One region of the Shewanella sp. 433 genome, then DNA from elsewhere that is predicted to be linked to it. Evidence: predicted binding sites of a transcription regulator. Region 1 holds the regulator's gene; the other holds the start of a gene.
The links. The regulator sigma-54, encoded in region 1, starts transcription at its own class of promoters, with help from an activator protein. The targets are predictions, from matches to a motif close to GTTGGCACGNNNNTNGNNT.
Positions count from the first base shown of each region.

Region 2: a site for sigma-54 is predicted at 1,477-1,495, ahead of AC5YB1_RS11045 (YccF domain-containing protein). Genes of this name have one in related genera too.

Region 1 covers NZ_CM181703.1:3,892,423-3,898,163, forward strand. Annotated here, with positions in the region: gene AC5YB1_RS17200 (KpsF/GutQ family sugar-phosphate isomerase) at 1-541, shown strand, start outside; gene kdsC (3-deoxy-manno-octulosonate-8-phosphatase KdsC) at 543-1,094, shown strand; gene lptC (LPS export ABC transporter periplasmic protein LptC) at 1,091-1,648, shown strand; gene lptA (lipopolysaccharide transport periplasmic protein LptA) at 1,635-2,174, shown strand; gene lptB (LPS export ABC transporter ATP-binding protein) at 2,171-2,902, shown strand; gene AC5YB1_RS17225 (RNA polymerase factor sigma-54) at 3,034-4,518, shown strand; gene hpf (ribosome hibernation promoting factor) at 4,549-4,836, shown strand; gene ptsN (PTS IIA-like nitrogen regulatory protein PtsN) at 4,839-5,282, shown strand; gene rapZ (RNase adapter RapZ) at 5,279-5,741, shown strand, end outside.
Region 2 covers NZ_CM181703.1:2,504,476-2,510,216, forward strand. Annotated here, with positions in the region: gene AC5YB1_RS11035 (hypothetical protein) at 22-195, shown strand; gene AC5YB1_RS11040 (pyridoxal-phosphate dependent enzyme) at 343-1,263, opposite strand; gene AC5YB1_RS11045 (YccF domain-containing protein) at 1,697-2,107, shown strand; gene AC5YB1_RS11050 (PGPGW domain-containing protein) at 2,145-2,375, shown strand; gene AC5YB1_RS11055 (DUF6508 domain-containing protein) at 2,506-2,862, opposite strand; gene AC5YB1_RS11060 (LysR family transcriptional regulator) at 3,139-4,038, opposite strand; gene AC5YB1_RS11065 (homogentisate 1,2-dioxygenase) at 4,215-5,381, shown strand; gene hppD (4-hydroxyphenylpyruvate dioxygenase) at 5,478-5,741, shown strand, end outside.

The DNA of each region.
Region 1 (5,741 bases):
AGAAGAAGCCTGCCCACTTGGGCTCGCGCCGACCTCCAGTACCACTGCAACCCTAGTGATGGGCGATGCCCTTGCCGTGGCTCTATTGCAGGCTAGAGGCTTTACTAAAGATGATTTTGCGCTATCGCACCCCGGTGGCAGCTTAGGCCGTAAATTGCTACTAAGGGTCAGCGATGTGATGCACAAAGGCGATGAACTCCCCATAGTACCCCAACACATCTGCATTACCGACGCATTGTATGAGATCTCTAAAAAAGGCCTCGGCATGACCGCCGTGATCGATGACAATGGCGTATTGGTTGGCATCTTTACCGATGGCGATCTGCGCCGCGTGATCGATGCCGAAGTCGACCTTAGAAACACCTCCATCAGCCACGTTATGACCCAAGGCTGCGTGACCGTCAGCGACGGCATTTTAGCCGCTGAAGCGCTTAACATAATGGAAGAAAAGCAGATTAATGGCTTAATTGTGACTAACCTTCAACAGCAACCCATTGGCGCACTCAATATGCTCGATATGGTTAAAGCAGGAGTGATATAAGATGCCACATCAAGGTTTTTACGGCCCTATCGCTGACTCAGTCTGGCAAAAAGCTAAACAGATTAAACTACTGATTTGTGACGTAGACGGCGTGTTTTCTGACGGGCTGGTTTATATGAGTAACTCTGGCGACGAGCTAAAAACGTTCCATACTCGTGATGGCTATGGCGTTCGCTCGCTACTGACTAGCGATATTGCCGTGGCGATTATCACCGGACGTAAATCGAAAATTGTCGAAGACCGTATGACGGCCCTTGGCATTAGCCATATTTATCAAGGGGTCGACAACAAGCTCATCCCCTACCAAGAGCTTCTGGCACGCTATCAAGTCAGCCCACAACAGGTGGCCTATATTGGCGATGACATGGTCGACCTACCCGTAATGCAACAAGTCGGCTTGTCGGTGTGCGTCGCCGATGGTCACCCTTATGTTAAGCAGCATGCCGATATGGTCACCCATATTAATGGCGGCCATGGTGCGCTACGTGAATTAACCGACCTTATTTTGCTAAGCCAAGATAAGTTTGAATCGGCTCACGGTATGAGCATATGAATAGAGTCACCCTGGCGATTATCGCGTTTTTTGGTACCGCTTTAGTGCTCTATTGGCAGGTGCAGACTAAGCAAGGATCACAAGCGCTGTTGCTCGACGCGTCCGATCGTCCAGATTATGTGATTAACAACATTAATAGCGTGCAATACGACGAACAAGGCAAACTTAATAGCCGCGTCTCGGCTAGCCATATGGAACACTATGCCGAGCGTAATATGACCTATTTTACCCAGCCTACTTATCTGGTCTATCCCGATAACGGCGATGCTCAGTGGCGGTTGCGCTCGGCTCGGGGTACATTAGACAAAGACAGTGGCAAAGTCATCTTGGAAAATAATGTCATTATTGATGCCATTAGCCCTGAAGAGCCCATCCAAACCATAGAAACCAACTACATGGAATTGGACCTCAACACCATGATCATGACATCCGATCAAACCATTCGGATCACCGGTAACGATTTTTTGATTACCGGAAAAGGCTTATATGCCGACCTCAATGCACAAAAAGTACGACTGACGAGCCAGGTAGAAGGAACATATGAAACTAAATAATCTTATTCTTGCAGGCCTGTTAACCATGGTTAGCCTGCAGAGTGCGGCGAATGAAACCGACCTGCTGCAAGAGGTTAAGATTTCAGCCGCAAGCCAAGAAGCTGATATTAAAAATAATCAGATTATCTTCAATGGCCCAGTAGAGGTGACTCAAGGCTCCATTAAAATTTTAGCCGATGAATTACGCGCCTTTACCAAAGAAAATAGTAGCGGCAAAATCTTAGTGGCAAAGGGTAAGCCAGCCACTTATACACAGGTGATGGAAAATGGTCGTCCAGCGTCAGCCAGCGCCAATGAGATCCGCTATGAACTGTCGACCCGCACTCTAACCCTAATTGGTAATGCCACCCTCGAACAAGAAGGTAGCCAAGTCACAGGTAATCAAATTCGCTACAACATTGAGCAGCAACAGTTGATAGCCGAAAGTACGGGTAGCGATCGCGTTATCACCATCATTCAACCCGAAAGTTACCAAGACAACAGCAAAAGTCAGCCCCAAGAACAGCCCAAGCAGGAAAAGCAATGACAGAGATGACGCTAAAAGCGGTTAACTTAGCCAAAAGCTACAAAAGCCGCGCCGTGGTACAAGATGTCAGCTTAACCGTACGCACAGGGCAAATCGTCGGCTTGCTAGGGCCTAATGGCGCAGGTAAAACCACCACCTTTTACATGGTGGTCGGTCTAGTCCAGAGTGACAAGGGACGTATTTTTATTGACGATGACGATCTCACTTTAGATCCTATGCATTTGCGCGCCCGCAAAGGGATTGGCTATCTACCGCAAGAAGCCAGTATTTTTCGGAAATTATCGGTACGCGATAATATTATGGCGGTATTACAAACCCGACGCGAGCTCAGTAACGATGCGCGCGAAGAGGAGTTGGAGCACCTGCTAGAAGAGTTTCATATTACTCACATCCGCGATAGTCAGGGGATGGCACTGTCCGGTGGCGAACGTCGTCGCGTCGAAATCGCCCGAGCATTAGCCGCCAATCCTAAGTTTATTTTGCTTGATGAACCCTTCGCCGGGGTCGATCCCATTTCGGTTATCGACATCAAAAAGATTATTGAGCAACTGAAAAATCGTGGCCTTGGCGTACTGATCACCGACCACAACGTACGTGAAACATTGGATGTGTGTGAAAAAGCCTACATTGTCAGTCACGGTAATTTGATTGCCGAAGGAACACCCGATGAGATCTTAGATAACCAACAAGTTCGAGCGGTGTACTTAGGAGAACAATTCAAGCTATAGTTAACGTTATTAGCGCTCAAGGTAAAAGGCTAAACCGCTCTTACCTTGTTAAGTAGATCATTCGCCTTAGCGGTTTAATACCAGAGGCAGCTTTCTCACTTTAGAATTAGAAACAAGGGAATAGCAGTACGATGAAAGCGTCACTTCAGCTCAAAATGGGTCAGCATTTAACCATGACGCCCCAGTTGCAACAGGCCATTCGTCTGTTGCAACTCTCGTCATTGGAATTGCAGCAAGAGATCCAGCAAGCATTAGAGTCTAACCCTCTACTCGAGTTAGACGAGGAGCAAGAAGGCGCCAATATCGACTCAGAACAAGAGCGTAATGACAACTTCGACACCGATTACAATGAGCAACTGCAAGTCGACTCGAGTGAAGACAATTCAAGCTTAGAAACCTCCGATGCACTCAATCAAGACTCTATGCCCGATGAGCTTCCCGTCGACACCACATGGGATGAGGTCTATACCGCCTCACCCAACTCCAGCTCTGGTGCCATGCGCGACGATGACATGCCCTTTCAAGGGGAAACCAGCGAAGGCTTGTATGAACACCTCGAATGGCAAAAAAACCTCACGCCCTTTTCTGACAACGATCTTGCTATCGCCACCGCCATCATTGACGCCATAGACGAGCGCGGCTACTTGACGCAAACGTGCGACGATATTCTCGAAGCCATGGGCGATCCTGAAATCGAACTCGACGAAATTGAAGCGGTATTAAAACGGGTACAACATTTCGATCCTATCGGGATTGGTGCCAGAGACCTCAGCGAATGCCTGATGATCCAACTGGCCCAATACAACCCCGACACCCCGCATATCGACAACGCCAGACTCTTGATCCGTGATTACTTAGATCTTATCGCCGGACGAGACTTTCGCCTATTGATGCGTAAGACCAAGCTGAAAGAGGATGACCTGCGTGAGGCCATAGCGCTAATTCAAACCCTCAATCCGCGCCCGGGGCTGGCCATTACTGCCAGTCGCGACGAATACGTGATCCCCGATGTCACAGTTAGCAAGAAAAAAGGTCGCTGGGTGGTCGAGCTTAATCCCGATAGTATGCCTAAGATTAATGTAAACCAACATTATGCCTCGATGGCACGCAGCACCAAAAACCAAGCCGATGGCCAGTTTATTCGTGGTCACTTGCAAGAAGCTAAATGGTTTCTAAAAAGTTTAGAGAGCCGCAACGATACCTTGCTTAAGGTCACCAACTGCATTGTCGATTTCCAGCAAGGTTTTTTCGAGTTTGGTGAAGAAGCGATGAAACCTATGGTGCTTAATGATATTGCCGAAGCGGTCGAGATGCATGAATCGACCATCTCGCGGGTCACTACCCAAAAGTATATGCACACGCCAAGAGGGATTTTTGAGCTGAAATACTTTTTCTCCAGCCATGTCGGGACCGACGATGGTGGTGAATGCTCTTCTACTGCGATCCGCGCTTTTATTAAGAAGCTAGTCGCCGCAGAAAATCAAAAGAAACCCTTAAGTGACAGTAAGATGGCACAACTGCTGGCAGAGCAAGGTATCCAAGTCGCTCGACGCACGATTGCAAAATATCGTGAGGCGATGTTGATACCGCCGTCAAATCAACGTAAAAGCTTATAATCAACAACTGGAAACCGGAGGAATCACTTTATGCAAATAAATCTGACTGGGCACCACATCGAGATCACCCAATCTCTGCGCAACTATGTTGAAGAAAAGTTTACAAAGCTTGAACGGCATTTCGATCAGATCAATAATGTCCATGTGATATTAAATGTCGAAAAATTGATGCAAAAAGTTGAAGCAAAGTTACATCTCCGTGGTGGGGAAGTATTTGCAACATCAGAGCACGCGGACATGTATGCCGCGATAGATTCCCTGATCGATAAATTAGATCGTCAGGTCATTAAACACAAAGAGAAGCTAATAAAGCATTAACGATGGAACTTAGTACCATCCTGCGGCCGGAGTGCACAACCTGCGCCACTCCGGGCAGTAAGAAAAAGGTACTGGAACTTATCAGCGACTTGGCCGCTGTCCAGTACCCCACCCTTTCCTCTCAAGAGATTTTTGAAAGCCTTTTGGCGAGAGAGAAAATGGGCAGCACAGGTATAGGCAATGGTATCGCGATCCCTCACGGACGGCTGACGAATATTGAGAAGCCAGTCGCCGTATTGATTAAATGTGCTGAGCCAATCGCATTCGATGCAATTGATAATCAGCCCGTCGATATCCTCTTTGCATTATTGGTTCCTTCAGAGCAATGCGAACAGCACCTTAGCACCCTCGCCGCGATGGCAGAGAAATTAAGTGATAAAGCCATCATCAAACAGCTAAGAAAAACCCACGACGAGGCAGAATTGTATCAGGTGATCACCCAATGAAATTGGTAATGGTATCTGGGCGATCAGGCTCAGGAAAATCGGTAGTCCTTAGGGTACTGGAAGATCTGGGTTATTACTGTGTCGATAATCTGCCACTACAGATGATGGACTCACTGCTCAGTCAGCTCAAAGGTCGAAATGAACTCGTAGCCATAAGCGTCGATGTGCGCAACATGCCCAGCGAGGACATTCAGCTGGAGAAGCAGCTAGCTAATCTCCCTAAAGATACCGAAATACTGAGTTTCTTCTTAAACTCATCTGACGATGTGTTACTTAAACGCTACAGTGAAACCCGCAGGTTACATCCACTGTCACGCTCAAAAGCCTCTCTCAAAGAAGCCATTCAACTTGAAGGCAAAATGCTCGAGCCTATCTCTAAGATGGTCGATCACTACATCGACACCTCTACCCTTAACATCTATGATTTAAGCGATAAGGTACGCGAGATCTTACTAGGCA
Region 2 (5,741 bases), 1.4 Mb from region 1:
ATCATTAAAGGAGTATGGCCAATGTCGTACAATATGAACGGTCAAGAGATCACGGTTAATTTTCCAGTGGCCTCTATATCATCAAATAAAACCTCTATCGCATTTACTGATAGAGCTGGTAAAAATAGACAAACCTTTTCTAAACGTACCGAAGCGTTACAGTTTATGAAATGGTTACTTTCAAGCAATAAATAAACCTCACGCTATTCGATACACCTCCTCTCATCGTATCGAAGGTTGCTAACGCAACAAGTAGGATTGACATCATTCGTCAACGACTCAGCACACTTCATTTGGCCTAGGTTGTATCACTTTCACAGATACTGACCTAGCCAAGTGATGCTAACCCCCATATTTTCGCCTATATCTCGGCAACATAGACTCATTCCCTAGCAACCCACCTTGATGTAGATAGAGCACCTTTTGCTTTGGATTATTTTCAAGATAGTGCAGTAATACTAGCCAACCCAGTGGATCGTAGAGTAACTCAAATTCCATCCCTGCTTGCTTAAGTTTTTGCCATACTTGAAAAAATTCGGGATAGAGCTTACCAAAATGGTAACGCTTATTCGGGCTTAAAATTTGAGGAAACATTGACTCATCATCGACAAGCATTCGCCATTGCAGCTTAAGGTAATCATCACCGCCAACAACTGAGCACGTTTTAACTTGAATGCTATTATCGAGTTCGCTAAAGCTCTTATGTAAAAATAAGGCTGTGGTCCCCGTCCCTGACGGTAAGAAAACCACGAGTTCACTTAACTGCTGGGCCTGTTTCCACGCTATTATTTCACGTGCTAATTGCCGCACTCCAGACTCGGCATACTGACAGCGCCCACCTTCTGGAATAAACAACAGATCATCACGACCCGGTAATACGCATTGCTCGATATAACTGGCGCAATCGAGATCAGCCCTATCATGACACTGACTTAAATCGATAATATTGGCGCCATTTTGCAGCGCTGCACGGTAATTACCCAGTGGATGCGTAAGCAGATAGCTGGCTATATGATCCACATAAAACTCTAATTGCCACCCCTTAAGCTTAGCCAGCGCTGACATCGAATAAAGTGAGTTCGCCTGAGGGGAGCCATATCCAACTAAAGTGGAGATGTCGGGGAAATCCTGCTGGAGAAAATAGGCAAATTTTCGTGCCTTGTTACCAGAAAATGCCGGGTGGAGCAAATCATCACGTTTGACATAAACATCATGCCCATCAACATGAAGGGTATGCACAGGAGTCTGAGTCAGTTGTATCATAAGCAGTTCAAAGACAAAGAAATCCATTTTACACTGACTGATACACCTTGACTAACTTCAATCTCAAGTACCTTAGGGACTCAATCGCCCGGCACTCTAGATAACATGATTTGTCCCCCACTATTAGTTAGCCTGATGGGCTAAACAGTAGTAAAAAAAAACATCTATGATTGTAATAAAAACTAAAAATCAATAATAAACAGCAGTTTAAGTATTGGCACGATTATCGCTTGATTGCGTTTATAGATGATTAACACTTACTGACAGAGAGTGATTGAGGCGCTTAGCCCGTACTGGCGATCGTCACCATCAGAAGTTGCTATTCATCAAGGTACATTTTAATTAACAACAGATATTCAAAAACCGATGTTTTGAACACTTTAGCTCGGCATTAAATCGATAGCATAAGTGAAAATAATAATAGGAGCGCTCAATGACCGTCATTCGTTTACTACTCAATATTGCATGGTTCATCTTAGGGGGATTGGTGATGGGGTTAGCCTGGTGGTTAGCAGGCCTACTCTGTTTTATCAGCATTATTGGCATTCCCTTTGGACGCGCCTGCTTTGTGATTGGCGAAATGGCTTTTTGGCCCTTTGGTCAAGAGAGCCACAACCGTAAATCGCTGACAGGCGTTGAGGATCTGGGTACCGGTTCACTGGGTATGATAGGCAATGTCATCTGGTTTATATTATTTGGTTTCTGGTTAGCAATAGGCCACCTGGCCCACGCACTGGCTTTATTTGTCAGTATTATTGGCATTCCATTTGGGATCCAGCATTTAAAACTGGCCATACTCAGCCTAACGCCGATAGGTCAAACCATCAAAGCTAAAGCCACTTAAACCAACATGTTGATCACTATTTGCGGAGTAATAATTAATGGATAACCAATTACATAAAATAGCTATCACCATGATAGGAGGTATCTTAGTATTGCTTGGTGCTGTGCTAATAATACTGCCAGGCCCTGCATGGCTACTACTGCCTATAGGATTAGCAGTATTGAGTATTGAATACCCATGGGCAAGGCGTTGGCTCAAACTGAGTCAACGCCAGATGAAACAATCGGCACTTTGGTTAGATAAACGCTGGGCCAATAGAAAGGGTTAACACAGTGATAACGCGCAGTAATTAGTTGCTGCGCGTTATTCATTATCAGTACAGTCAGATTGCTAAACGTCATTGCCCCGACAAGCAATTGAGCAGAAGTCTATAAACTAATGAGTTTAAATTAATTTAACTAGCGTTGTTGACCATCTGCCACCTGAGTAAGTCGCTCTAAAATAGCTAATAACACCCCTTGGTGATGCATATTGTCGAGCAAGCCTGTGCTAAAGCGCTCAAGACGCGTCATAGCGGTCAACAATAACTGACACTCTTGCAAACTAGCATCACCAATATATTCGGGTCTATCGATAAGATGGCTATTTTGATACCAATCACTCCAGTCTAATCGCTCCAGTAACAGACCACACTCTTGCAACTGCTCAGTAAAGTCATGCAGTTTACTGCTACACACAAGGTGTTCTCCTTGGGTAAAATGCTTAGCATACTCTGCATATAATGCAGCGATTTGTACTGACATAATATCACTCATACCGACCTCCTAAAGCGAAATGTCAGAACACGTGACCAACAATGTGGCGCGTAGCACTGAACTAACGAAAAAAGAGATAAGCACGTCACCTATACCAACGAATGGGGGACTAGGCTAATTCAACGCAGCTGTACCATGGCTTAACGGCTAATAATTAGTCTGGCTGATAGATCATAATTCGAGAGGCTAGCGCCGCTCAAGAGGTGATAGTCATATTAATGGACGCTCAAGTTTCACTGGCAAATTGATTAAAGCAGTCGCTGCTGATATAAGCTATTAGAGCGAGTCTTGATACAATGCAAACTCCTGTAAAATCAAATCGGTAAATAGACTACCAGCCCGACCTAAAGGCCGCTCCATGGTGGAGACAAGTTGCGGAGTAAAGCTGTAACGGCTGGCGCCGACAAAGTCCACTTCCACTAATGCTCCCGAGGCCAACTCGGTTTGAATCAAAAATTCAGGCATCCACCCAAAACCTAAACCCATCTGCAGCGCATTTTTCTTCATAATAAAACCTGATAAATAAAACACCTTATCGCCACCAAACTGTAATTGGTCACTGTGGTGCACACTGGGGGATGAATCTTGAATGGTGAGCTCGACATACTGCAATAACTCAAATAAGGCCACTTGTTGCATCGCGGCAAGTGGATGCTCGCGGGAGACCACCAGCAAACTGTTAATGACCGGCAAAGGTTGAGGGCAATAGTTAGGGCCTGAGCGATAGTCCTTCACCAGCATAAGATCGGCAGCGTCACGCTCAAACCTCTGTTGCACCCCACCCAAAAATTCAACATTAAGCTGGATCTTAGTGGGAATATTCTGCTCAGCCACTTGCTTAAGCGCGCGCATTATCGGCTCCATGGGTAATGAGCCATCGACCACCAATTCCAATGTCGGCTCCCAGCCTTGACTAAATCGGCTGGCTAAATGCTCAATATTGCCCAAATACTGCAGCAACCTTTGGCCCTCGGCCAACATAACCTTGCCTTCTGCGGTTAATTCGGCTCGATACTTATCGCGACAAAAAAGCTTTACACCTAAGTGTTGCTCTAGTTTTTTTACCTGATAGCTCACTGCCGATTGCGCCTTATGTAAACGTTCTGCCGCCTTGGCAAAGCTGCCCTCTTCGACCAGTACTTCGAGTACCTTAAATGCTTCAATATCAATTTTCATCAGCCTTCCAAAGCGTAAAGCAAATACAACCATCTAAATATTGGATTGAGTTAAGCTATTTATTATTCTTTTTTTTGTTAATGCGAGCAACTAAATTGATAACTCGATCACAAAAAACGCGTTCACCACAATAACAACAAGATCTGTGTGCAGGTAAAGCACTGAGGAAGAACATTATGCCGTTTTATGTCAAGCAGGGGCAGATCCCACACAAGCGTCACATCACCTTTAAAAAAGACAATGGTGAGCTTTATCGTGAAGAGCTGTTTTCTACCCACGGCTTTGCCAATATTTACTCTAATAAATATCACCATAATATGCCCACTAAAGCATTAACGGTGGCGCCATATGACTTAAACCACGGCGATACCTGGCAAGACCCACTGATCCAAAACTACAAACTTGACTCGAAGCAAGTGGATTGCCAAGGCCACTTTTTTTCCGCCCGTAATAAGATTTTTTTCAATCATGATGTGGCGATCTATACCGCCAAAGTCACCCAAGATACCGACGAGTTTTATCGAAATGCCTATGCCGACGAGGTGGTGTTTATTCATGAAGGGCAAGGCACGCTTTACAGCGAATATGGCACCATTAGTGTCAATAAATGGGATTATCTGGTGATCCCGCGAGGCACCACCTATCAACTTAAATTTACCGATTTGGATAATGTCCGCCTGTTGGTGATTGAGTCCTTTTCCATGGTGGAAGTCCCCAAACATTTTCGTAACGAATATGGTCAACTGACCGAATCGGCGCCCTATTGCGAGCGCGATATTCGGGTGCCAACCTTGCAAGATGCCACAGTAGAGCAAGGAACATTTCCCTTGGTGTCTAAATTTGGCGAGCGCTACCAGATAACTGAGCTGCAATGGCACCCATTTGACTTAGTCGGCTGGGATGGCTGTGTTTACCCATGGGCGTTTAACATCCAAGATTACGCGCCAAAAGTGGGGCAAATTCACCTGCCGCCCTCTGAGCATTTAGTCTTTAGTGGCCATAATTTTGTCATCTGTAATTTTGTGCCGCGCCCTTATGATTTTCATCCCCAGTCGATCCCGGCACCTTATTACCACAACAATATTGACAGTGACGAGGTGCTCTATTATGTCGACGGCGACTTCATGAGCCGAACTGGCATTGAGGCCGGTTACCTGACGTTGCATCAAAAAGGGGTACCACATGGGCCCCAACCGGGACGCACCGAAGCCTCCATTGGCAAAACTGAAACCTATGAATATGCCGTTATGGTCGATACGTTCGCCCCACTACAACTCACCCAGCACGTACAAACCTGTATGAGCCCAGATTACAACCGCTCGTGGATAGAAGAAAAACAATAACCACACATCGGCAGTCAAGCTGCCAACACCCAACACAACTCAGGCCGATGGAGCAATACACCGCGGCGAGATAACATATTGAACGAGGACATTGACATGGCAAGCGAACAAAATCCCCTAGGACTATTAGGTATCGAATTTACAGAATTTTGCACGCCTGACAGTGAGTTTATGCATCAGGTATTTATCGATTTTGGTTTCTCTAAGTTAAAAAAACATCAGCAGAAAGAGATTTTTTACTACAAACAAAATGACATCAATTTCCTGTTAAATAATGACAAAAAAGGGTTCTCATGCGCCTTTGCCAAAAAACATGGCCCAGCTATTAGCTCAATGGGCTGGCGTGTGGAAGACGCTCAA